DNA from 3 places in the Streptomyces sp. NPDC051322 genome. Region 2 is predicted to be linked to each of the others. Evidence: riboswitches for the same ligand, from Rfam matches in the RefSeq annotation. Region 2 holds a riboswitch; each other region holds the start of a gene.
What was found. A riboswitch is a leader RNA that binds a small molecule or an ion and turns the genes downstream of it on or off. The one in region 2 is predicted to bind thiamine pyrophosphate.
Positions count from the first base shown of each region.

Region 1: it holds a riboswitch for thiamine pyrophosphate, as region 2 does, so the genes downstream of both, thiO (glycine oxidase ThiO) here and AB0436_RS11350 (cytosine permease) in region 2, are expected to answer to the same signal.
Region 3: it holds a riboswitch for thiamine pyrophosphate, as region 2 does, so the genes downstream of both, thiC (phosphomethylpyrimidine synthase ThiC) here and AB0436_RS11350 (cytosine permease) in region 2, are expected to answer to the same signal.

Region 1 is NZ_JBFBAK010000001.1:315,233-322,228, forward strand. It holds gene thiE (thiamine phosphate synthase) at 1-588, opposite strand, end outside; gene AB0436_RS01450 (Rv2175c family DNA-binding protein) at 707-1,072, opposite strand; gene AB0436_RS01455 (FAD-dependent oxidoreductase) at 1,125-2,339, opposite strand; TPP riboswitch at 2,505-2,618, shown strand; gene thiO (glycine oxidase ThiO) at 2,616-3,806, shown strand; gene thiS (sulfur carrier protein ThiS) at 3,803-4,024, shown strand; gene AB0436_RS01470 (thiazole synthase) at 4,032-4,826, shown strand; gene pknB (Stk1 family PASTA domain-containing Ser/Thr kinase) at 4,928-6,850, shown strand; gene AB0436_RS01480 (deoxyribonuclease IV) at 6,856-6,996, shown strand, end outside.
Region 2 is NZ_JBFBAK010000004.1:38,520-45,515, forward strand. It holds gene AB0436_RS11335 (hypothetical protein) at 1-531, shown strand, start outside; gene AB0436_RS11340 (VOC family protein) at 691-1,068, opposite strand; gene AB0436_RS11345 (beta-L-arabinofuranosidase domain-containing protein) at 1,177-3,660, opposite strand; TPP riboswitch at 4,003-4,097, shown strand; gene AB0436_RS11350 (cytosine permease) at 4,155-5,489, shown strand; gene AB0436_RS11355 (GDSL-type esterase/lipase family protein) at 5,461-6,654, opposite strand; gene AB0436_RS11360 (WHG domain-containing protein) at 6,708-6,996, opposite strand, start outside.
Region 3 is NZ_JBFBAK010000003.1:186,203-193,198, reverse strand. It holds gene AB0436_RS09095 (helix-turn-helix domain-containing protein) at 103-873, shown strand; gene AB0436_RS09090 (SsgA family sporulation/cell division regulator) at 988-1,422, shown strand; gene AB0436_RS09085 (YibE/F family protein) at 1,451-2,773, opposite strand; TPP riboswitch at 2,843-2,967, shown strand; gene thiC (phosphomethylpyrimidine synthase ThiC) at 2,960-4,759, shown strand; gene AB0436_RS09075 (hypothetical protein) at 4,798-5,628, opposite strand; gene AB0436_RS09070 (metallophosphoesterase) at 5,778-6,833, opposite strand.

The sequences.
Region 1 (6,996 bases), on a different contig from region 2:
CTCGGTTATCGCCCGGACGACCACCACCCTGCGCGCGCCCGCGTCCAGCACCTCGTCGAGGTTGCCCGCGTCGATCCCGCCGATCGCGAACCAGGGGCGCTCGGTGGTGAGCGCTGCCGCGTACCGCACCAGGTCGAGTCCGGGGGCGTGCCGGCCCGGCTTGGTCGGGGTGGGCCAGCAGGGACCGGTACAGAAGTAGTCCACGCCCACCTCGGCGGCTGCCGCGTCCACCTCGGACCGGGCATGCGTGGAGCGGCCGATCAGCACGTCCTTGCCCAGCAACCGGCGGGCCGCCGGGACCGGGAGGTCACCCTGGCCGAGGTGGAGTACGTCGGAGCCGATCGCGTGCGCGACGTCGGCGCGGTCGTTCACCGCGAGCAGCGCACCGTGCTTGCGGCAGGCGTCGGCGAAGACCTCGAGGTGTTCCAGTTCCTCGGCGGCTTCCATGCCCTTGTCGCGCAACTGGACGATGTCCACGCCGTGTGCCAGGACGGCGTCCAGGAACTCCGGAAGATCGCCCTGGCGCTTACGGGCGTCCGTGCAGAGATACAGCCGGGCATCGGACAGCGGTGCTGGTGCGGTGGACATCGGACGTTCCCCCCGGTCGTTGGTGCGTGCGGTGGTGCGGTGGTGGGTGCTGCTCGGTGCGTGCGGTGCACGGCGCCGGAGTGCCGGCGTCGTGCACCGCGAGGTGTTCGGACTGTGCTCAGAGGGCGAGCGCCTGAGCCCGGCGCTTCACCTCCGTCCCGCGATTCTCACTCAGTGCCTGCGCGGGGGTGCCCGGCAGGGTCTCGTCCGGAGTGAAGAGCCACTCCAGCATCTCTTCGTCGCTGTAGCCGTCGTCCCGCAGCAGGGTCAGAGTGCCGGACAGGCCCTTGACCACCTTGTTGCCGTCGATGAAGGCGGCAGGCACCTGGAGCACGCGGTTCTCACCCCGGCGCACGGCGATCAGCTGCCCCTCCTTGACCAGCTGACGGACACGCGTCACCTCGACACCGAGCATTTCGGCGATGTCGGGCAGGTGCAGCCAGGCGGGGACGAGAGCATCGATGTTTGCGTCAATCTCGGTCACGGCACCCAGCCTGCCATCCCGCACCGACAATCAGCACCCCGGACTACGGCGTTCAGCCCCCGGCCGGCAGTACCGACGCCTTCAGCGGAATGCCCGGGTCAGCCGCCCGCACCGGATCCAGCGGTGCACCCGACTCGATCAGCTTGCGTCCCTGGGCCAGGTCCCTGGGCCGCCCCACGGCGAGCAGCGCGACCAGCCGTCCTTCCCGCAGCCAGCAGACGGACCAGGCGGGAGCCGCGGAAGCACCGTCGGTCGTGCCGGGGCCGGGGTCCGGGGACGGGTCGCCGCGCCGGATCAGGGTGTCGGCGGCCGGATGGTGACCCGCGTACTGGACGAAGCGGCCGAACTGCTCCGACCAGAAGTACGGCACCGGGTCGTAGGCCGGCGGCGCCTCGCCGACGATATCGGCGGCCACCGTACGGGGGCCCTGAAGCGCGTTGTCCCAGTGGTGGATCAGCAGTCGCTCACCGTATCGGCGGGACGGGAAGGAGGCGCAGTCTCCCACCGCGTACACCCCCGGGAGTGAGCTGCGCAGCCACGCGTCGGCGGTGACCGAGCCGTCGGCGCCGAGTTCGATTCCGGAGCCGGCGAGCCAGCCGGTGGCCGGCCGTGCGCCGATGCCGACGAGCACGGCCCCGGCGGTCAGCCTGCGTCCGGACTCCAGCACCACGGCACCGGGCTCGACCCGGGACACCCGGGCGTGCGTGAGCAGTTCGGCGCCGCTGTCCGCGTACCAGTCGGCCATGGGCGCCGCGATCCCGGCGGGCAGTGCTCCGGCCAGGGGCTGCCCGGTCGCCTCGACGACGGTCACGGCGCAGCCGGCCTCGCGGGCGGCCGTCGCGAACTCCGCGCCGATCCAGCCAGCACCGACGACCACCACGTCGTGCTGGGCGGCGAGGACCGCCCGCAGCCGGGTCGCGTCGTCGAGGGTGCGCAGCAGATGGACATCGGGGAGGTGCTCGCTGCCGGGCAGCGTGACCGGGCGGGCGCCGGTGGCGACGACCAGGACGTCGTACGCCACCGGGCCCTGCGTGGTGTCCAGTTGGTGGTCCGATGCCCGCAGCCCGGTCACCTCGCGCTCCAGCAGCAGGGTCACACCGAGTGCGTCGAAGTCCACGTCGAAGGCGGATCCGTCGGCCTTGCCGAGCAGCACGGCCTTGGACAGCGGCGGCCTGTCGTACGGCTGGTGCGGTTCGTCGCCGACCAGCGTGACAGCGCCGGTGAAGCCCTGGTCCCGCAGCGCGACCGCGGTCTGCACGCCGGCCATGCCGGCGCCGACGATGACGACGTGCCTCTGCTCACTCACCCGTTACCTCAATCAGCCGAATACCGTCAGAACCGCGGGCCCAGCGCCTGCTCCCCTGGACCGGCCGGCACGTGGGGGGCGGCCGGTCTTACGGCCGACGGAAACCTGGGGTTAGGCTGGCCAAGCTAAACCACTCGCGGGAGTCCGGGCGCACCGGGCTGAGAGGGAGGCTGCGACGGCCTCCGACCGTACGAACCTGATCCGGGTCATGCCGGCGAAGGGAGGGGCTGGACGCCCATGCACGCGGACAGAGCTTTTGCAGACACGGTTCCGGACGTACTGCCGGACGTGCTGATCGTCGGGGGCGGGATCATCGGTCTCGTCACCGCCTGGCGCTCGGCGCAGCGCGGACTGCGCACCACTGTCGTCGATCCGGCACCGGGCGGCGGAGCGGCGCAGGTCGCCGCCGGCATGCTGGCCGCCGTCACCGAACTGCACTACGGCGAGCAGGTGCTGCTCGGCCTCAATCTGGAGTCCGCCCGCCGTTATCCGGCGTTCGCCGCCGAGTTGGCGGAGGCGTCCGGTCAGGATCTGGGCTATCGCACCTGCGGTACCCTCGCCGTCGCGCTCGATGCCGACGACCGGGCGCACCTGCGTGAACTGCACGCCCTGCAGCAGCGCTCGGGGCTGACCTCCGAGTGGCTCACCGGGCGCGAATGCCGGCGTCTGGAGCCGATGCTGGCGCCGGGTGTACGCGGCGGTCTGCGGGTCGACGGCGACCACCAGATCGACCCGCGGCGGCTCGCGGCAGCTCTGGTCACGGCGTGCGAGCGGGCCGGGGTGGATTTCCGGCGCGACCACGTGGCCGAACTGACCGTGCGCGGGGGCCGGGCCACCGGTGTGGTGCTGGCGGCCGGCGGTGCGCTCGGCGCCGGCCAGGTGGTGCTGGCGGCGGGCAGCCTCAGCGGGAAGCTCGCCGGGGTACCGGACGACGTGCTGCCGCCCGTCCGCCCGGTCAAGGGCCAGGTGCTGCGGCTCACTGTGCCGGAGGCTTTCGCGCCCTTCCTCAGCCGTACGGTCCGCGCGGTGGTACGCGGCAGCCACCTCTATCTCGTGCCCCGGGAGAACGGCGAACTCGTCGTCGGCGCCACCAGCGAGGAGCTCGGCTGGGACACCACGGTCACCGCGGGCGGCGTGTACGAACTGCTGCGCGACGCGCATGAACTGGTTCCCGGCATCACCGAGCTACCGCTCACCGAGACCCGGGCGGGTCTGCGTCCGGCGTCGCCCGACAACGCCCCGTTGCTCGGCCCGACGGCGCTGCCCGGACTCCACCTGGCCACCGGCCACTACCGCAACGGCGTGCTGCTGACTCCGGTGACAGGCGATGTGATGGCCGAGTTCCTCACCACCGGCGAACTCCCCGCCGAGGCCGGTCCCTTCACGCCGCGGCGTTTCTCATCCGCACGGCAGGAGCAGCCCGTATGACCGCTCCGAACGCTTCCGTCTCGGTCTCCGTGAACGGTGCCGCGCAACGCGTCGCACCGGGCACCACCCTCGATCTGCTGGTCGCCACCGTGACCCGGGCACCGGCCGGAGTGGCCGCCGCGCTCAACGAGGCGGTGGTGCCGCGTGGCCAGTGGCCCAGCACCCCGCTCGGCGACGGCGACCGCGTCGAAATCCTCACCGCAGTCCAAGGAGGCTGACCCCGCCATGGCAGACGATCTTCTGTCCATCGCCGACTGCACGTTCTCGTCCCGCCTGATCATGGGCACCGGTGGTGCGCCGAGTCTCGAGGTACTGGAGCGCTCGCTGATCGCGTCGGGCACCGAACTGACCACGGTCGCGATGCGCCGCCTCGACCCCACCGTCCAGGGCTCGGTCCTCTCGGTGCTGGAAAAGCTCTCCGTCCGGGTGCTGCCGAACACGGCGGGCTGCTTCACGGCGGGTGAGGCGGTGCTGACCGCGCGGCTCGCCCGTGAGGCGCTGTCCACCAACTGGATCAAGCTGGAGGTGATCGCGGACGAGCACACCCTGCTGCCGGATCCGGTCGAACTGCTCGACGCCGCCGAGACGTTGGTGGACGACGGCTTCACGGTCCTCCCGTACACCAACGACGATCCGGTGCTCGCCCGCAAGCTGGAGGACGTCGGCTGCGCGGCGGTCATGCCGCTCGGCTCCCCCATCGGCTCCGGTCTCGGTATCCGCAATCCGCACAACTTCCAGCTGATCGTGGAGCAGGCACGCGTACCGGTCATCCTCGACGCGGGCGCCGGCACGGCCTCGGACGCGGCTCTGGCGATGGAGCTGGGCTGCGATGCGGTGATGCTGGCCTCCGCGGTGACCCGGGCTCAGGAGCCGGAACTGATGGCCGAGGCGATGCGCCGCGGGGTGGAGGCCGGAAGGCTGGCGTATCGGGCCGGGCGGATTCCTCGGCGGCACTTCGCCCGCGCTTCCTCGCCGGGTGAGGGGCGGGCGGTGCTGGATCCGGAGCGGCCGGCGTTCTGAGGCGGGTGCGCCGGGAGCCGCGCTGTCACAGCTCGGCTTCAGTCCCGCACCAGCCTTCCGACCGTCCGGACCCTGTCAGCCCCAGCTCGTACACTCGCTTCGTGGACACGACCCTCAAGGACCCCCTCGTCGGGCAGCTGCTCGACGGCCGCTACCGCGTGGAGGCGCGTATCGCCGTCGGTGGCATGGCCACGGTCTACCGGGCCGTCGACACCCGGCTGGACCGGGTGCTCGCACTCAAGGTGATGCACCCCGCACTGGCCGTGGACGCCACGTTCGTGGAGCGTTTCATCCGTGAGGCCAAGTCCGTCGCGCGGCTCGACCATCCCAATGTGGTCGGCATGTTCGATCAGGGCGCGGACGGCGCGTATGTGTATCTCGCGATGGAGTACGTCGCCGGGTGCACCCTCCGTGACGTGCTGCGTGAGCGCGGCGCACTTCGCCCCCGGGCGGCTCTGGACATCCTGGAGCCGGTGCTGGCCGCGCTCGGCGCCGCGCACCGGGCCGGGTTCGTGCACCGCGACATGAAGCCGGAGAACGTACTGATCGGGGACGACGGCCGGGTCAAGGTCGCCGACTTCGGCCTGGTGCGGGCCGTCGGCACCGAGACCAGCAGCACCGGGACGATTCTGGGCACCGTCTCCTACCTCGCCCCGGAGCAGATCGAGCACGGCACGACCGACACCCGTTCCGACGTCTATGCCTGCGGCGTGGTGCTGTACGAGATGCTGACGGGCGCCAAGCCGCACTCCGGCGAGACCCCGGCGCAGGTCCTCTACCAGCACCTCAATGACGGTGTGCCCGCGCCGTCCGAGGTCGTGCCCGGGCTGGCCGCCGCGCTGGACGAGCTGGTGGCGAGCGCCACCGCCCGCACCCCCGACGCGCGGCCGCACGACGCGGTGGCGCTGCTCCGCCAGGTCCGGGAGAGCCGGGCGGCGCTCAGCGACCAGCAGCTCGACACGGTGCCGCCGCAGGCACTGGACAGCGAGGCCGGGCAGCGTCCGGCGAGCGGCTCCGAGGACCGTACGAACGTGATCCCGCGTGCCCTGCCCGCCGCGGGCGTCAACCGTACGAGCAGGCTGGAGATGCCCGCGCCGCCGGAGCCGCAGCGGCCGCCCGGGCGGCGCAACCGGCGGGCCGGCCGCGGGCTGATCGCCTCGGTCGTCGCCGTGCTGCTGGTGCTGGGAGTGGGGGCCGGGGTCTGGTACATCAACTCGGGGCAGTTCACCCGGGTGCCTTCGCTGCTCGGGCAGACGGAGAAGACGGCGAAGTCACGGCTCACGGCGGCCGGCCTCGACGTGAAGAAGACCAAGCGGGCATACAGCGACGCCTTCGAGCGCGGCACGGTCATGGACAGCGATCCCGCATCGGGCGCCCGGATCCGCGACCACGACGCGGTGACGCTCGTGGTGTCCCGCGGCCCCGAGATGGTGAAGATTCCGGACGTCGCGGGCGAGCCACTGGCCGAAGCGAAGCGTGATCTGGCGAAGGCGGGGCTGGGCGCCGGCATGGCGACCAGGGAGTTCAGCGAAGAAATCGACCGCGGTGAGGTCATCCGGACGGACCCGGTCTCCGGCACGGAGCGCCATGCGGATTCCGCGGTCGCCCTGGTCGTCTCCAAGGGTGCCCCGGTGGACGTGCCGGATGTGACCGGGGAGTCCGTGGACGAGGCCACCGCGGACCTGCAGAAGCTGCGTCTGAAGGTCAGGGTCGCGACGGAGCAGATCAACTCCGAGCAGGACGCGGGCGATGTCGCCAAGCAGTCGCCGGCGGAGGGCGCGCAGGCGGCCGAGGGCGACACGGTCACGCTGACGGTGTCCAAGGGACCCCGGATGATCGACGTGCCCGATGTGACGGGCGACAACGTGGACGACGCGAAGAAGACGCTGACCGACAAGGGCTTCAAGGTCCATGTCAAACGTCCGTTCCTCTCCTTCAGCGACACGGTCGAGAGCCAGTCCGTAGAAGGCGGCGACCGAGCTCCCGAGGGCGGCACCATCACCATCACGACCAAGGGGCTCTGAAGGACGTGCGCAACCCCATCGGCGGGCATGTCCCGGTCGCCGGCGGCCTGGCCAGGACCGGGCTCGCCTATGCCCGTGAGCTCGGCGCGGAAGCCGTGCAGGTCTTTGTGGCCAATCCGCGCGGCTGGGCGCTACCGGCCGGCAAC
Region 2 (6,996 bases):
GCCCTCGAGGACGGGCGGTTCTCGCTGGCCACACTGGAAAGCCGCCGCAACGGGACTCCGCTGCCGAAACGGCGTCCGCCCTGTTTCTTCGACCCCAGGCACGGCCCCTCCGTCGCCGACACGGTGTGGGCGCCGCAGGGCGGCGCGGAGCGCGAGGTGCCTGTCTGCGCCGCTGACCTCGCACGTTTGCAGGACGGTCGGGACCCGGACATCCGCACCGTGGCAACTGACATGGGCCGACGGCCGTACTGGGAAGCAGGCCCGGCCTACGGCCCCTGGGCGGGCGGCTACTTCGGCGGCGGCATCCTACCCGGCCTGCTGTTCGGCACGATGCTGGGCAGCATGATGGCCGGCCCTGGCTATGGCGCGTACTACGGTGGCGGTTACGGGTACGGCGATTACGGCGGCGGCCCGGACAGCTTCGGTGGCGGCGACGTGTCCGGCTCCGACTTCGACCCCGGGGACTTCGGCGGCGGCTTCGGTGGTGGGGGTTTCGGCGGAGGCGGCGGGGACTTCGGAGGCGGTTTCTGAAGGCCCCGGTGCTCGGAGGACCGGCCGTGCAGGGCGCGCGGCGCGTTTCACGGCCGGCCGGGCCACCCTGGTGCTCGGCATGTTCCGCGCCTCGCGACGTGGTGGATTCGCCACTACCGGACCCGCCCGCGAGAACCTACACGCTGAGTCAGGGCGGCATCAGTCCTGGCTGATCGGCGGGGCCCACGCGGGTCGGCGGATGAGGCAGAACGGATGACCCGCCGGATCGGCGTAGACGTGCTTCTCGCCGTCGAGTTCCGTCGCCCCCAGCGCCAGGACTCGAGGTCCGGCCTCGACGACGTCTTCCACCATGATGTCCAGGTGGAGCTGGATCGGGACCGCGGGGTCCGGCCACGTCGGCGGACGCTGATCGGGCGCACGCTGGAACGCGAGACCCGAGGTTGCCTCGCCGGCCGCGACCACAACCCAGTCATCGCTTCGATAGGTGACCGGCTGTGCCAGCAGCTCCGAGTAGAAAGCGGCGAGTGCGGCGGGGTCGGGACAGTCGATGATCACGTGGTGCAGCCTTCCGATCATGCCTACCACAGTGCCAGGCGAGTCGATCGGCTGCAGCCTCGCGTCTCCGGGGCAGCGCTTGTGTGCGGCGAGGCCGGCCGAGGCGGGTGGGCCCGGCCGGCCGGGGCGTCAGCTCTGGGCGAGGGCCGCGATCTCGGCTGCCGTCAGCGTCTTGCCGTACACACGGAAGTCGTCGACGGCGGCCTTGAGATACGGGTCGGGGTACTGGGACTTGCCGATGTAGGCAGCACGGATGTGGTTGCCGAACCATTCCGGCTGGGCGGTGACCTCCTCGTTGCGCCCCACCTCCCGGCCGTTCACGTACAGCACCGCTGTCCCGTCACCGTACGTCACCGCTAGGTGGACCCATTCGTCCGTCGGAAGTGGATCGGCGTCGATGCGCTGCTCCGCTCCCCCTCCTGCGACGGTGATCGCGAATCGCAGGGTTTCCGCGTCGCTGCGCGGGGTCACGAACATGTTGGCCGTGACGCCGGTGCCGATGTCGAAGATCCGGCTCCAGGCTTGCGGCCGGCCGTTGAGCCGGACCCAGGTCGCAACGGAGTACGCGGACGCTCCCGCCAGGACGTCCTCCGCGAGCCGTACGTGTCCGCCGGAGCCGTTCAGAGCGACGGCTCCACCGATCTTCCCGGCGGCCCAGGAGGCGCCGTCCACCAGTTGCGCGGCCTTGCCGTTGCCGGTGGCGTCTGCGGCGGTGGTGCCCGAGGACTCATCGAAGCGGTGCCAGGCGGCGAACGCCGGCGGAGGCTGCGGTGGTTCACCGGTCAGCCAGTAGACGTTGTAGTGCTGGTGATGCATGCGCGCGACGGGAAGCAGGGTGACGGTGTCGCCGCCGGCCCGCGCGGTGAACCGCATCGCGCCGGTGCCCTGCTTCTGCACGGACTGGGTGTCGAGGCGCGGCATGCGCATCGCGGCGCGGTCTCCGTAGGCGCCGGCGAGCACCACTGGACCGAACCGCACGGCTTGTACGTCCGGGTCGTCCGGTGTCGGCTCGATGGCCAGTCGCATCGGCAGGGAGACCTCCACCCGGTCGCCGGTCTGCCATGGGCGGTTCAGTACCAGCCAACTGCCGGGCTGCGGACGGTCCCGGAGCGGGCGGTTGTTCAACGTGACGCGCGCGCCGGAGGCCCAGGACGGGATACGGATACGCAGTTCGTGTTTCGCCTTCCCGGCGGCAACGGTGAGGGCGACGGAGGACCGGTCCGGAAAGTCGGTGGTCTGTCGCCAGGTGATGTCCTTCTCCCGCCACTTCACCTCGGAGGGGACGAAGAGGTTGACGAACAGGGTGTTGGCGCCGTGCGTGTAGATGGTGTCCGCGAACTTCGCCTGGGTCTCCATGCCGGTGCCGTGGTCGCAGGAGAAGTTGTCGTAGTCCGTGGAGTAGGCGTTCGGGTCGGTGCCCATGAAAGACGGCTGCTGCTTGAAGGCTCCCGGTACCAGACCGGTGTAATAGATATTGAAGCCGTGCGCGGAGTCCGGGTCCTGCTCTCCGAGCATCTGATTGAACAGAGTGCGCTCGTAGTAGTCGAGCAGATCGGTCCGCTCGGGTGCGCGGAAGTGCATCAGCCGGGTGAGCTTGAGCATGTTGTAGCTGTTGCAGTTCTCGCAGCAGGTGTTGGACAGCTGAGAGGCGATGGCGTCCGGTTCGTGGAACGCCTCGCCATTACTGTTGCCGCCGATGACATACGTGTGGTGATCCGTGACGATCTGCCAGAAGTTCTCGGCGATGGTGCGGTACCGGTCGCCCAGCCCTTCCTCCCAGAGCCGCATCGCACCGACCATCTTCGGTATCTGGGTGTTGGCGTGCAGTCCGGCGAGCCGGTCGTCGTTCTTCGCGAGCGGATCGAAGACGGCGGCATGGGTGAACCGCTCGGCGACCTTCAGCCACGTCGCGTCGCCGGTGACCGTGTGCAGGTCGGCGAGCACGTCATTCATGCCACCGAACTCGGTTTCCAGCACCTGCTGCATGTGCTGGTAGCTGAGCTCGGCCGTACGCGCGTCCACCCAGGCGGCCTGGCGCAGCACGACATCGAGGGCCTGCTCACTGCCCGCGGAGCGGTACTGCTCGAGGAGACCCGCCATGATCTTGTGGATCGTGTAGTACGGCGCCCAGACGCCGGTTCCGGCCTCGAGGCGGTCGAAGAAGCTCTCCGGGAACGCCGACAGGTACCCGGTGCCGTATCCGGCCTGCGGGGACGCGGCCTGGCATTCGGCGAGCGCGGCGACCAGCTCGCGGCCCTTGTCGCGCAGCGCCCGGTCCCCCGTGTTGGCGTAGGTGAGGGCGAGGCCGGACAGCAGATGGCCGGTGCTGTGGCCACGCAGTTCGACGTCCGGGGCCTCCCATCCGCCGCATGGCTGTGCGCTGCTCGCCAGGCCGACGTTGCGGCGGAAGGTGTGCAGCAACCGGTCGATGTCCACGAAGTGGAGATAGGCGGTGTTACGCGACTGATTGTCGCGGAAGGCGCTCGGGAGCAGGGTCACGGCGTCGAGCGGGAACGGGTGGCTGGTGCTGTCGCTCGCCGGTGCGGGCCGGGCGGGGACGTCGGCACGGGAGGCACTCGCCTGCGCTGTACCGGCGCTGTTTGCGGTGAGCATCGCGGCCGCGGCGCCGGTGGCGGCGGTCGCGATGAAATGCCGTCTGCCCAGCGGGCCGAGGTTCCGGGTGGGGGCGGGGGTTGGTTCGTGGATGCGGCTCACGGCGGTCTCCTCGCACACTCAGCGTTCGTTATATCGAACAATGAACGTAACTTCGGACGAGGAGACCATAGGATCCCCGAACATGGTCGTCAACGCCTGACGCAGACCCACTTCGGTTCCCAACTGCCCTTATCGCGTCCGGCGTTGCCCTCGCCCGGGCATAGCGCCCCAGCCCACCACGGGCGCACGAGACACACCCTCCGCGCAGAGGTCTTGGCGCGGCACGTTAGCCTGACCGGCGTACCGGACACGGGGTGCCCCGCCCAGGGGCTGAGATCACACCCGCCGAACCTGAACCAGTTAGCACTGGCGGAGGGATGTCAGACATGTCATTGCCACCTGCTCCGAGCGGCACGCCGGACACCGGCTCGCGCTCCGTCTTCGACGGCCGGATGCCTGCCGCGCCCGGCGACCTGCGTGTCGAGGCGCGCGGTATCACGCCGGTGCCGGAGCACCATCGCTATGGCGGCCCCGGGCGGCTGTTCACCGTATGGTTCGCTCCGAATCTGACGATGACCGGTGTGTTCACCGGCACCGTGGGGATCGCGCTCGGCCTGGACCTGCCCACCGCGCTGCTGGCCGTGGTGCTGGGCACCCTGGTCGGCGCCGTTCCCACCGCATACCTCGGCACCTGGGGAAGTCGGACCGGCGCGGGCCAACTCCCGCTGGCCCAACTCGCGTTCGGCCGCTCCGTAGCGGTGCCGGGGCTACTGCAGTGGCTTTCCTCGGTTGCCTGGGATGCTCTGATCGGACTGTTCGGCGGGGACGCACTGGCCCGGCTCTGCGGCTGGCCCTTCTGGCTGGGCGTGCTGGTGATGATGCTGGGGCAGGGGGCGCTCGGCGTGCTGGGATACGAGGCCATTCACCGGCTGCAGAAGCTGATGACCTTCGTGCTCGCTGCCGCGTTCATCGCCCTGGCCGTCAGACTCCCGCACAGCGCCCATCCCGCGGCCACCGGCAGCGCCCACGGTGCCGACCGTGTCGGCGCTTTCGTCCTGACCAGCACGATCGCGCTGAGTCTGGCGCTGTCGTGGGCGCCGTATGCCAGTGACTTCAGCCGCTATCTGCCGCGCAGCACGTCACGCCCGCGCATGTTCTGGTACACGCTCCTCGGCGTCAGTGTGTCCTTCGTGGCCGTGCAGACGCTCGGTCTGTGGGGAGCATCGGTCTTTACGGACCAGACCGCGCGGGGTGTCGACGCGTTGTTGGGTGGTGGCGTACTCGGCGGACTGGGGCTGCTGGCCGTGGCGCTCGCCGCGCTGTGCAGCAATGCGATGAACGACTACAGCGGCTCGCTGGCCCTGCAGACCATCGGCTTGCGCGTCCCGCGTCCGCTCGCGGCGGCTCTCGCCGCCGCACTCGGCTTCCCGCTGGTCCTGTGGATGCACGCCGCCGACACCACGGCCCGGTTCCAGAACGTGCTGTTGTTCGTCGGCTACTGGATTCCGGGCTTCGTGGCCGTCGTGGTGGTGGACTGGCTGGCCCGGGCCCGGACGGGTGCGCCTGTCGACCTGGCCACCGGGAGCAACCGTTCCCCGTCCGGCCGGGCCGCGCTGGTGGCCTTCTGCGCCGCCTTCGCCGCAGCGGTTCCGTTCATGAACACCGGCCTCTACACCGGTCCGGTCGCTGCCGCACTGCACGGTGCCGACCTCGCCTATTACGCGGCGTTCATCGCTGCACTGGTCGTCTACGCCCCCCTCAGACTGCGCCGCCGCACGGTCCGCTGAACGAGCCGCCGCGGGCGAAGGCCGAGGCGGCGAAGCGTTCGCCGATGCGGCGATGTGTGGCGGCGTCCGGGTGGAGCTGGTCGGGCAGCGGCAGTTCGGCGTGGTCCGTCTCGCCGTAGAGGTCACGACCGTCGAGGTAGTACACGTTCGGGTCCTCCCCCGCCCGCTGTGCCACGATCCGGGCGAGCTCGGCCCGGATGACGTTGAGCGTCAGCTTCCCGCTCGCGCGTTCCGCCGGAGCACCCATGGCCTTGAACTGGAGCCTTCCCTCACCGATGTTGCTGAAGTCCGGGGCGGCCGGGCCGGGGGTGTCCTCGTGGATCGGACAGTAGATCGGCGAAACGACCAGCAAGGGCGCGGTCGGGTGCCCGTCCCGGATGGTGTCGAGGAAGCCGTGGACAGCGGGGCCGAAAGCGCGCAGGCGCATGAGGTCGGCGTTGACCAGATTGATGCCGATCTTGACGCTGATCAGATCCGCAGCGGTGTCGCGCATGGCCCGTGCGGTGAACGGGTCGAGCAGAGCACTGCCGCCCAGGCCGAGGTTCACCAGATCCACGCCGCCGAGGGAGGCGGCGAGCGCGGGCCAGGTGGTGGTAGGGCTCGCGGCGTCGGAGCCGTGGCTGATCGAGCTGCCGTGATGCAGCCACACCCGGCGGTTCCCCGGCGGCGCGGGCTCGACGGGGGCGTCGGTGCGCAGGGCGATGAGTTCGGTGGTCTCGTTGTGCGGCAGCCAGATCTCGACGTTCTTCATGTCGTCGGACAGCCCGGCGAAGCGCAGGGTGCCGGCCGGGCCGGACCGGGTATCGGCCTTTCCGGTGGTCATGTCGATGGTCAGGGTGTTGCCGCCGGCAACGCAGGCCTGCTCGATCAGGCGGCCGTCGACGAGCAGGTCGTACACGCCGTCCGGGCGGGGCGGGGCGCCTGCGTAGACCCGCTTGGTGGGCAGCGCATCCAGCTCGATCGCGGTGGCCCGGGTGCGGAAGAGCAGCCGTACCCCGGAGGGCTGGGACTCCGCCATCGCCAGCTGTCCGTCGGCGCATTGGGCCCGGGCGTGGGCGGGCAGCCGGTGCGGCAGCACGCCGTGAGCGGTGTGCTCCACGTCGAGGCAGCCGCGCAGGAGGTCGGCGGTGACGGGTGTGGTGATCCACTCGGGCTTCGTATGCATGCTCTCGTCCTGTTGTTCACGACAGTGGTCTGTTGGTCAAAACGGTCGACGAGTCAGCGTGCGGGCCAATTCCGCAGCAGGGCGTCCAGGGCGTCCAGGACCCGCGACCAGGTTTCCTGCGCGTCGGGGGCGCTGTGGCTGAACCCGCCCTGCATCTCCAAGCTGACGTAGCCGTGGAAGACACTGCCCAGCAGCCGGACTGCGTGGGTCTGGTCCGGCTCCACCAGGTCGTAACCGCGCAGGATGGCCCGCGTCATTCGTGCGTGCCTGCCACCGGCGCTGTCGGCCGCCGTCTCCGGGTCGAGCCTCAACTGGGCGGCGGCATAGCGGCCGGGGTGTTCC
Region 3 (6,996 bases), on a different contig from region 2:
GCAGCCGGCCCCCGCTGAGCGGCTTGGGCCGGCCAACCGTCCTGCTCCGGTGATGGCAGTGGCTAAAGTGGGGCATCTCTGCCGCTTCTTGGGGATGACCGCTTGGCCACGACACCTCGACCAGCTGTTCCGACACTGATCGCTTCGGTGCAGAGGGCGCTCAGACTGCTGGAGGCGGTGGGCGCCCATCCTGATGGCGCCCCGGCCAAGCAGCTGGCCCGAGAAGCCGGACTTCCGCTGCCGACCGCCTACCACCTGCTGCGCACACTCACCCACGAGGACTACCTGCGCCGGGAGAGCGGTGTTTTCGTGCCCGGAGCGGCTGCCGAACGACTGGCCGGTGATGGAGCGCTCCGCAGTGGCCGCGCCACGCTGGTGGATTCGCTGACTTACTGGCGTGACTCGCTGGGCGTCGCGGTTTATTTCGCGGTCTACCGCGACGGTGAAATCGAACTTGTCGCGATCGCCGACACCCCCGCCACGCCCGCCGTCGAGGAGTGGGCCGACTTCCGGGAAACGGGTCATGCTCACGCGGTGGGGCAGTGCCTGCTGAGCCAGCTCGACGAGGCGGCCCGTGAAGATCATCTGGATCGCCATCCGGTGCAGCCGCTGACCCCGTATTCGGTGCGTGACCGGCGCGTCCTGCTGCAGCGGCTGGCTGCGGTGGAGCGGATGCAACCGGTGGTGGAGCAGCAGGAGTACGCCCTCGGAACCGTCTGTGCGGCCGTCCCTGTCACCGCAGGATCGGCTGCTGCCACGGTGGCCATTTCCATACCTGTGAACCAGAGAGAACAGTTGCAGTCAGTAGTCGAACAGTTACGGTATGAAGTCGGAGCTCTGCTTCATTCCTTAGTGTTCTCTATCAGTATCTGAAATATCACTCCTTGTGATCCGCTAGCGCTTACAGCACGATTACGTCAAGACGGTCGCGGGGCACAGTCCCGGCCATCTCGTGATCCAACACGGCGTCTACTGCGGGGTAGGGACATGCGCGAATTGGTCCAGGCAGAGGTCATGATGAGCTTCCTCGTCTCCGAGGAGCTCTCCTTCCGTATCCCGGTGGAACTCTGCTACGACGTCACCGACCCCTATGCGATCCGGATGACCTTTCATCTGCCCGGAGACGCCCCGGTGACCTGGACGTTCAGCCGCGAGTTGCTGCTCGACGGCATCAACGCCCCGACCGGTGAGGGTGATGTGCACGTCGCACCCAGCGAGCCGGCCGGGCTTTCCGACACTCACATCCGGCTCCAAGTCGGCGCCGACCGTGCTCTCTTCCGGGCCGGCAGTGCGCCGCTGGTGGCCTTTCTCGACCGTACGGACAAGCTGGTACCCCTCGGACAGGAACACACCCTGCGCGACTTCGACGGCAGCCTCGACGACGCGCTCGGCCGGATTCTGGCCGAGGAGAACGCGGGATAGGCCGACGCCGCCCCGCTGTTCCCTGGCCTCAGTGCCTGCGTCGGTGTCCCCCACCGCCCCGCGGCATACGCGCCGGAGCAGCGTCACCGCGGTTCGGCCGGTCGGCCGCGACCACCAGCGCCGCGAGCGCCGTGGTCACCGGAACGGAGGCGACCAGACCGATCGAGCCGACCAGGGTCCTGACGATCTCCTGCGCCACCAGTTCGGCGTTGGCCACTGAGCCCACGCTGCTCTGCGCGATGGAGAACATCAACAGCAGGGGGAGCGCCGCACCGGCGTAAGCCAGGACCAGCGTGTTCACCACGGACGCGATGTGGTCGCGGCCGATCCGGATACCCGCCCGGTAGAGCCCGCGGGCGCTCATGGTGGGATCGGCCTGGTGAAGTTCCCATACGGCTGAGGTCTGAGTGACCGTCACGTCGTCCAGCACGCCCAGCGAGCCGATGATGATGCCGGCCAGCAGCAGCCCGCTCATACTGATCTGCGGATACAGACCGTGGATGAGACCGGTGCTGTCATCGGTGTTGCCGGACAGACTCGCCCAACCGGTGAACAGTGAGCCGAGCAGGCCGATCAGCAACAGCGACACCAGGGTGCCGATGACGGCGACCGAGGTACGGGCGCTGAGCCCGTGGCAGGTGTAGAGCGCGACCAGCATGATCGCACTCGCACCCACTACGGCGACGATCAGCGGATCCGACCCGTGCAGGATGGCGGGCAGGATGAAGAGCGTCAGCACGGCGAAGCTGACGACCAGCGCGACCAGGGCCATCGCCCCCCGCATCCTGCCCACGGCGACCACCACCAGCGCGAAGACTCCGGCGAGCAGGGCCATCGGGAACTTCCGGTCCACATCGGACACCGCATACTGCAGGTCGTGCGGTGCGTCGGGCGCGTACGCCACCACCACTCCCTGCCCCTGGTGCAACTGCCGTGGTGCGTCCGGCTGGACGATCTCGGTGAAGATCCTGCCCTTGTCCTTGCCGGTCTCCACCTCGACCTTCGCCTTACTGCACTCCCCTGTTGACGTGCCCGCCTCCGCGCCGGTGGTGGAGTCTCGGGTGGTCGGTGCCTGACTGGCATGCACGTCCTTGCAGTCCACAGCGGTGACGCCGATCACTCGTGCTTGCTGCGTCTGCCGGTCGAAGCCGACTCCGGTCCGTGCGTGCGGCGGCGCGCCGCCGGGCCAGAGCACGAGGAGGCCGACGATCACCGCCCCGGAGAAGGGGATCAGCACGGCCGCGATGATCTTGCGGAGGTGCTTGGACACCGGAGCCGCAGGGCCATGGCTGTGCGTGTGCCCGGCGGGATGGCCGGATGTCCGGTCGTGCGGATCCAGGAGCGAGGTCACTGGCGGATCATCGCAAGAAGAGAGGCCCTCTGTTCAGCATGGCCGGGATGGCGCTAGCGTGGGGGGCACCTTTGCACACGCGGGAGCTCGGAGCACCGGGCTGAGAGGGCGCTGACCAGCATTCGCTGTAGCTGCGCCGACCGCCGAACCTGTTACCGGGTAATGCCGGCGTAGGGAGTAGGTCTGATGACCACAGTGGACGCACACACGCCTGCCAACGACAGCAACGAGCGCAAGCCCGGCTGGCACAAGGGGTATGTCCTGGGCCCGGAGGGCTCGAGGGCCGACCTCAGGGTGCCGGTCCGGCAGGTACACCTCACCAACGGGCAGCACGTGACGCTGTACGACACGTCAGGTCCGTACACCGACCCCACCGTTGAAACGGACGTACGCCGCGGGCTGGCCCCGCTGCGGGAGAGTTGGATCATCGGCCGGGGCGACACCGAGGAGTACGCGGGCCGCCCGGTCCGTCCCGAGGACGACGGACTCAAGCACACGTCTCCGCGCGGGGGCCTGCTCCGTGGCGGAGACGGTGATCTACGCGGACTCGACGCGGTCTTCCCGGGCCGGCCACGACAGCCCAGGCGGGGTCGCGACGGCCGCGCGGTGAGCCAGCTCGCGTACGCCAAGCGCGGTGAGATCTCCCCGGAGATGGAGTACGTCGCGATCCGCGAGAACGTCTCCCCCGAGGTCGTCCGGGAGGAGATCGCGGCCGGCCGGGCCGTGCTCCCGGTCAACGTCAACCATCCGGAGATCGAGCCGATGATCATCGGCAAGCGCTTCCTGGTGAAGGTCAACGCCAACATCGGTAACTCCGCGGTCACTTCCTCCATCGAGGAGGAGGTGGACAAGATGACCTGGGCCACCAAGTGGGGCGCCGACACCGTCATGGACCTGTCGACCGGACGCAATATCCACACCACCCGTGAATGGGTGCTGCGCAACTCCCCCGTCCCGATCGGCACCGTGCCCCTCTACCAGGCCCTGGAGAAGGTCGACGGCCGGGCCGAGGAACTGACCTGGGAGATCTACAAGGACACCGTCATCGAGCAGGCCGAGCAGGGTGTCGACTACATGACGGTGCACGCCGGCGTGCGGCTGGCGTATGTGCCGCTCACCGCGCGTCGCAAGACCGGGATCGTCTCGCGCGGCGGGTCGATCATGGCCGCCTGGTGCCTGGCGCATCACAAGGAGTCGTTCCTCTACGAGAACTTCGAGGAGCTCTCCGACATCCTCGCCTCCTACGACGTGACCTACTCGCTCGGCGACGGACTGCGGCCCGGGTCGATCGCGGACGCCAACGACGAGGCGCAGTTCGCGGAGCTCCGTACGCTCGGGGAGCTCAATACGATCGCCAAGCGGCATGACGTCCAGACGATGATCGAGGGCCCGGGGCACGTCCCGATGCACAAGATCAAGGAAAACATCGATCTGCAGCAGGAGATCTGTGAGGAGGCCCCCTTCTACACCCTGGGGCCGCTCACCACCGATGTGGCACCGGCCTACGACCACATCACATCCGGCATCGGGGCTGCGATGATCGCCTGGTGGGGCACGGCGATGCTCTGCTACGTCACGCCGAAGGAGCACCTGGGCCTGCCCAACCGGGACGACGTGAAAACCGGCGTCATCACCTACAAGATCGCTGCTCATGCGGCGGATCTCGCCAAGGGACACCCCGGCGCGCAGGAGTGGGACGACGCGTTGTCGGACGCCCGTTTCGAGTTCCGTTGGGAGGACCAGTTCAATCTGGCTCTCGACCCGGACACCGCACGGGAGTTCCACGACGAGACGCTGCCGGCCGAGCCGGCGAAGACCGCGCACTTCTGCTCCATGTGCGGGCCGAAGTTCTGCTCGATGAAGATCTCCCAGGACATCCGCCGGGAACACGGCGGCAGTCAGGAGGAGATCGAGTCGGGGATGGCGGAGAAGTCCCGGGAGTTCGCCGCGAGCGGCAACCGGGTCTATCTGCCGATCGCCGACTGACACAGCAGGCCCAGGCCCCGCGGCGCCGGCCGGATGATTCACTCCGGCCGGTGCTCGGGCCCCCCGAAGTCCGGGCTGGTGAAGTCCGGGCTGGTGAAGCTGGGGCGCTGCAGTTCGTCGCCGTCTCCGGGGCTGGCGTAGTCGGGCCTGCTGTAGCCGAGGTCGGGCATCCGGCCCGCGGGCCGGTACGTGGCGGGAGCGGCCGGATCCGCGCCCGGGTCGGCGAGAGCCTCGCGCAGGAACGGCAGGATCCCCCGCTCCAACAGGGCGTGGCGCCAGGCGTCCCGGGCGCGGGCGACTTCGTCCGTGAGCCCGTCGTCGCCGTCCTCGTCGCCGGCATGCACCTCGGTCGAGCCGTTGCGAAGAGCCGCGAGAAGCAGTCCGATCGCAGCGACCAGGATGGCGGCCGCGGTGAGCGCACCGAAGAACCAGCCCGCTGTGAGCAGGGTGTCGGCGAAGTCCGGCGGCGGGTCAAGCGCTTTGAGCAGGTAGCCGACCAGCAGGAATATCGCGGCGGCGGTGCCTGCGAGGACAGGCGCCAGCACCGCGATGACGGCGGCGAGCCCCGCACCGGTGGTGTTGGTCGGCTGACCGGTCACCGGAGCGAGGACGGAGGCCCGCGCCGAAGCCGTGGCGGGCGTACGCAGTTCGGCGCGCACCTTGACGAAGTGTTCGTACTCCGCTGCCGCTGCGGTGGTGATCAGGGCATCCGCGTTCAGCACCATGGTGCGCAGCTGTTCGGTGTTGAGCCGGTGGCCGACTTCTGCCAGCTCCGGTCGGTCGTGCGCGGTACGCAGTGTGTGGTCGAGGATGCGCTCGAACTCCGGGCGGTCCTCGATCAGCAGGTGCGAAGCGCTGTTCATGTGCATCCCCCGATGCTCCGTAGGGCCGGGACACCCGCCTTTTGACGGGCGATGGGGCGGAAACGGAGGAGAGCCTGCTACGGATAACCCGATGGTAGAGCTGTTACGGCACGGGGTAACAGAGGGTTTCCGTAAATCGCATATCCACGGAGTGGTCAGTTGGGCAGCGGCAGCTGCACCACAAGGAGCTTTCCGGCCATGGTCACTCCGCCGTCCATGGCGATGGCCAGGCCGTCGGCGTACACATGCGGTCCCTCGATGACGGTGCGCGGGCCGTCCTCGCCGTCCTCGGTGCCGACCTCGCCCAGCAGATACGGAATCGGGCTGTGCCCGTGGACGACGTGGTGGCCGCCGAAGACGCCGAGCAGTTCCTGGACGGCCTGCGGCCCGGTCGCGTCGCGGAAGGCGAAGCGCTTGGTGAATTTGCGGAACAGGTCCCAGCACTCGTCGGCGTCGTTGCGGGTGAGCGTTTCGCGGACGGTGTCGTTAACGGCTTCGAGCGAGTCGCCGTAGTCGAGATAGGCGGTGGTGTCGGAGTGCATCAGCAGGTGGTCGTCCTCCAGCTCGATGGCGTCGAGCCGGGACATCCACTGCAGGTGTACGTCCTGGAGCCGGTCCATGTCCGCCTTCTGGCCCCCGTTGAGCAGCCAGGCGGCTTGGAAAGTGGCGGTGCCCGCACCGGAGTTGATCGGTGTGTCGCCGAAGCGTTTGGCGCCGATCAGCAGCAGTTCGTGATTGCCCATCAGGGCTTTGCAGTAGCCGCCGGCCGCGGCGGCCTCGGCGGAGAGCCGCATCACCAGGTCGATGACGCCGATGCCGTCCGGACCGCGGTCCGTGAAGTCGCCGAGGAACCAGAGACGGGCGTTGCCCGCGGACCAGTTGGATTCGGCGTCGATGAGGCCCTGGGCGCGCAAGGCGGCCAGCAGTTCGTCGAGATAGCCATGGACGTCACCGACGACGAAGAGCGGACCGAGGCCCCCTTCGCCGTCGGCCGCGGGGGCTTCGGTCCTGACGACGACCGTGTCACCGGGGGCGCCGCCGCCGATCACCGGCAGATCCCGTTGGGTCGGCGTGTAGCCGTCCGGCTCGGAGTCATGCGGAGACGCCGGCTCGGAGTCGTGGGCGTGCTCGGGTGCGAGCAGAGGCGGTACGCGGAATTCCCGCACTGTCGCCGTCCGCATCGCGGGTTCCAGACCGGCCCCCTGAGTCATCGACCCCTCCACCACCGTCGCGCGCCGTGCACCGGTCGGACCTGCCTGGTCGGGGGGCCCGCGGTGTCGTGCGCCCATCATAGGAATGCGACTCGTCCCGTGTGACGCACCAGGGGTGCTGAATCCGGATGCTCCTGTGATTGGCTGACGTTTTTGCGCCCAT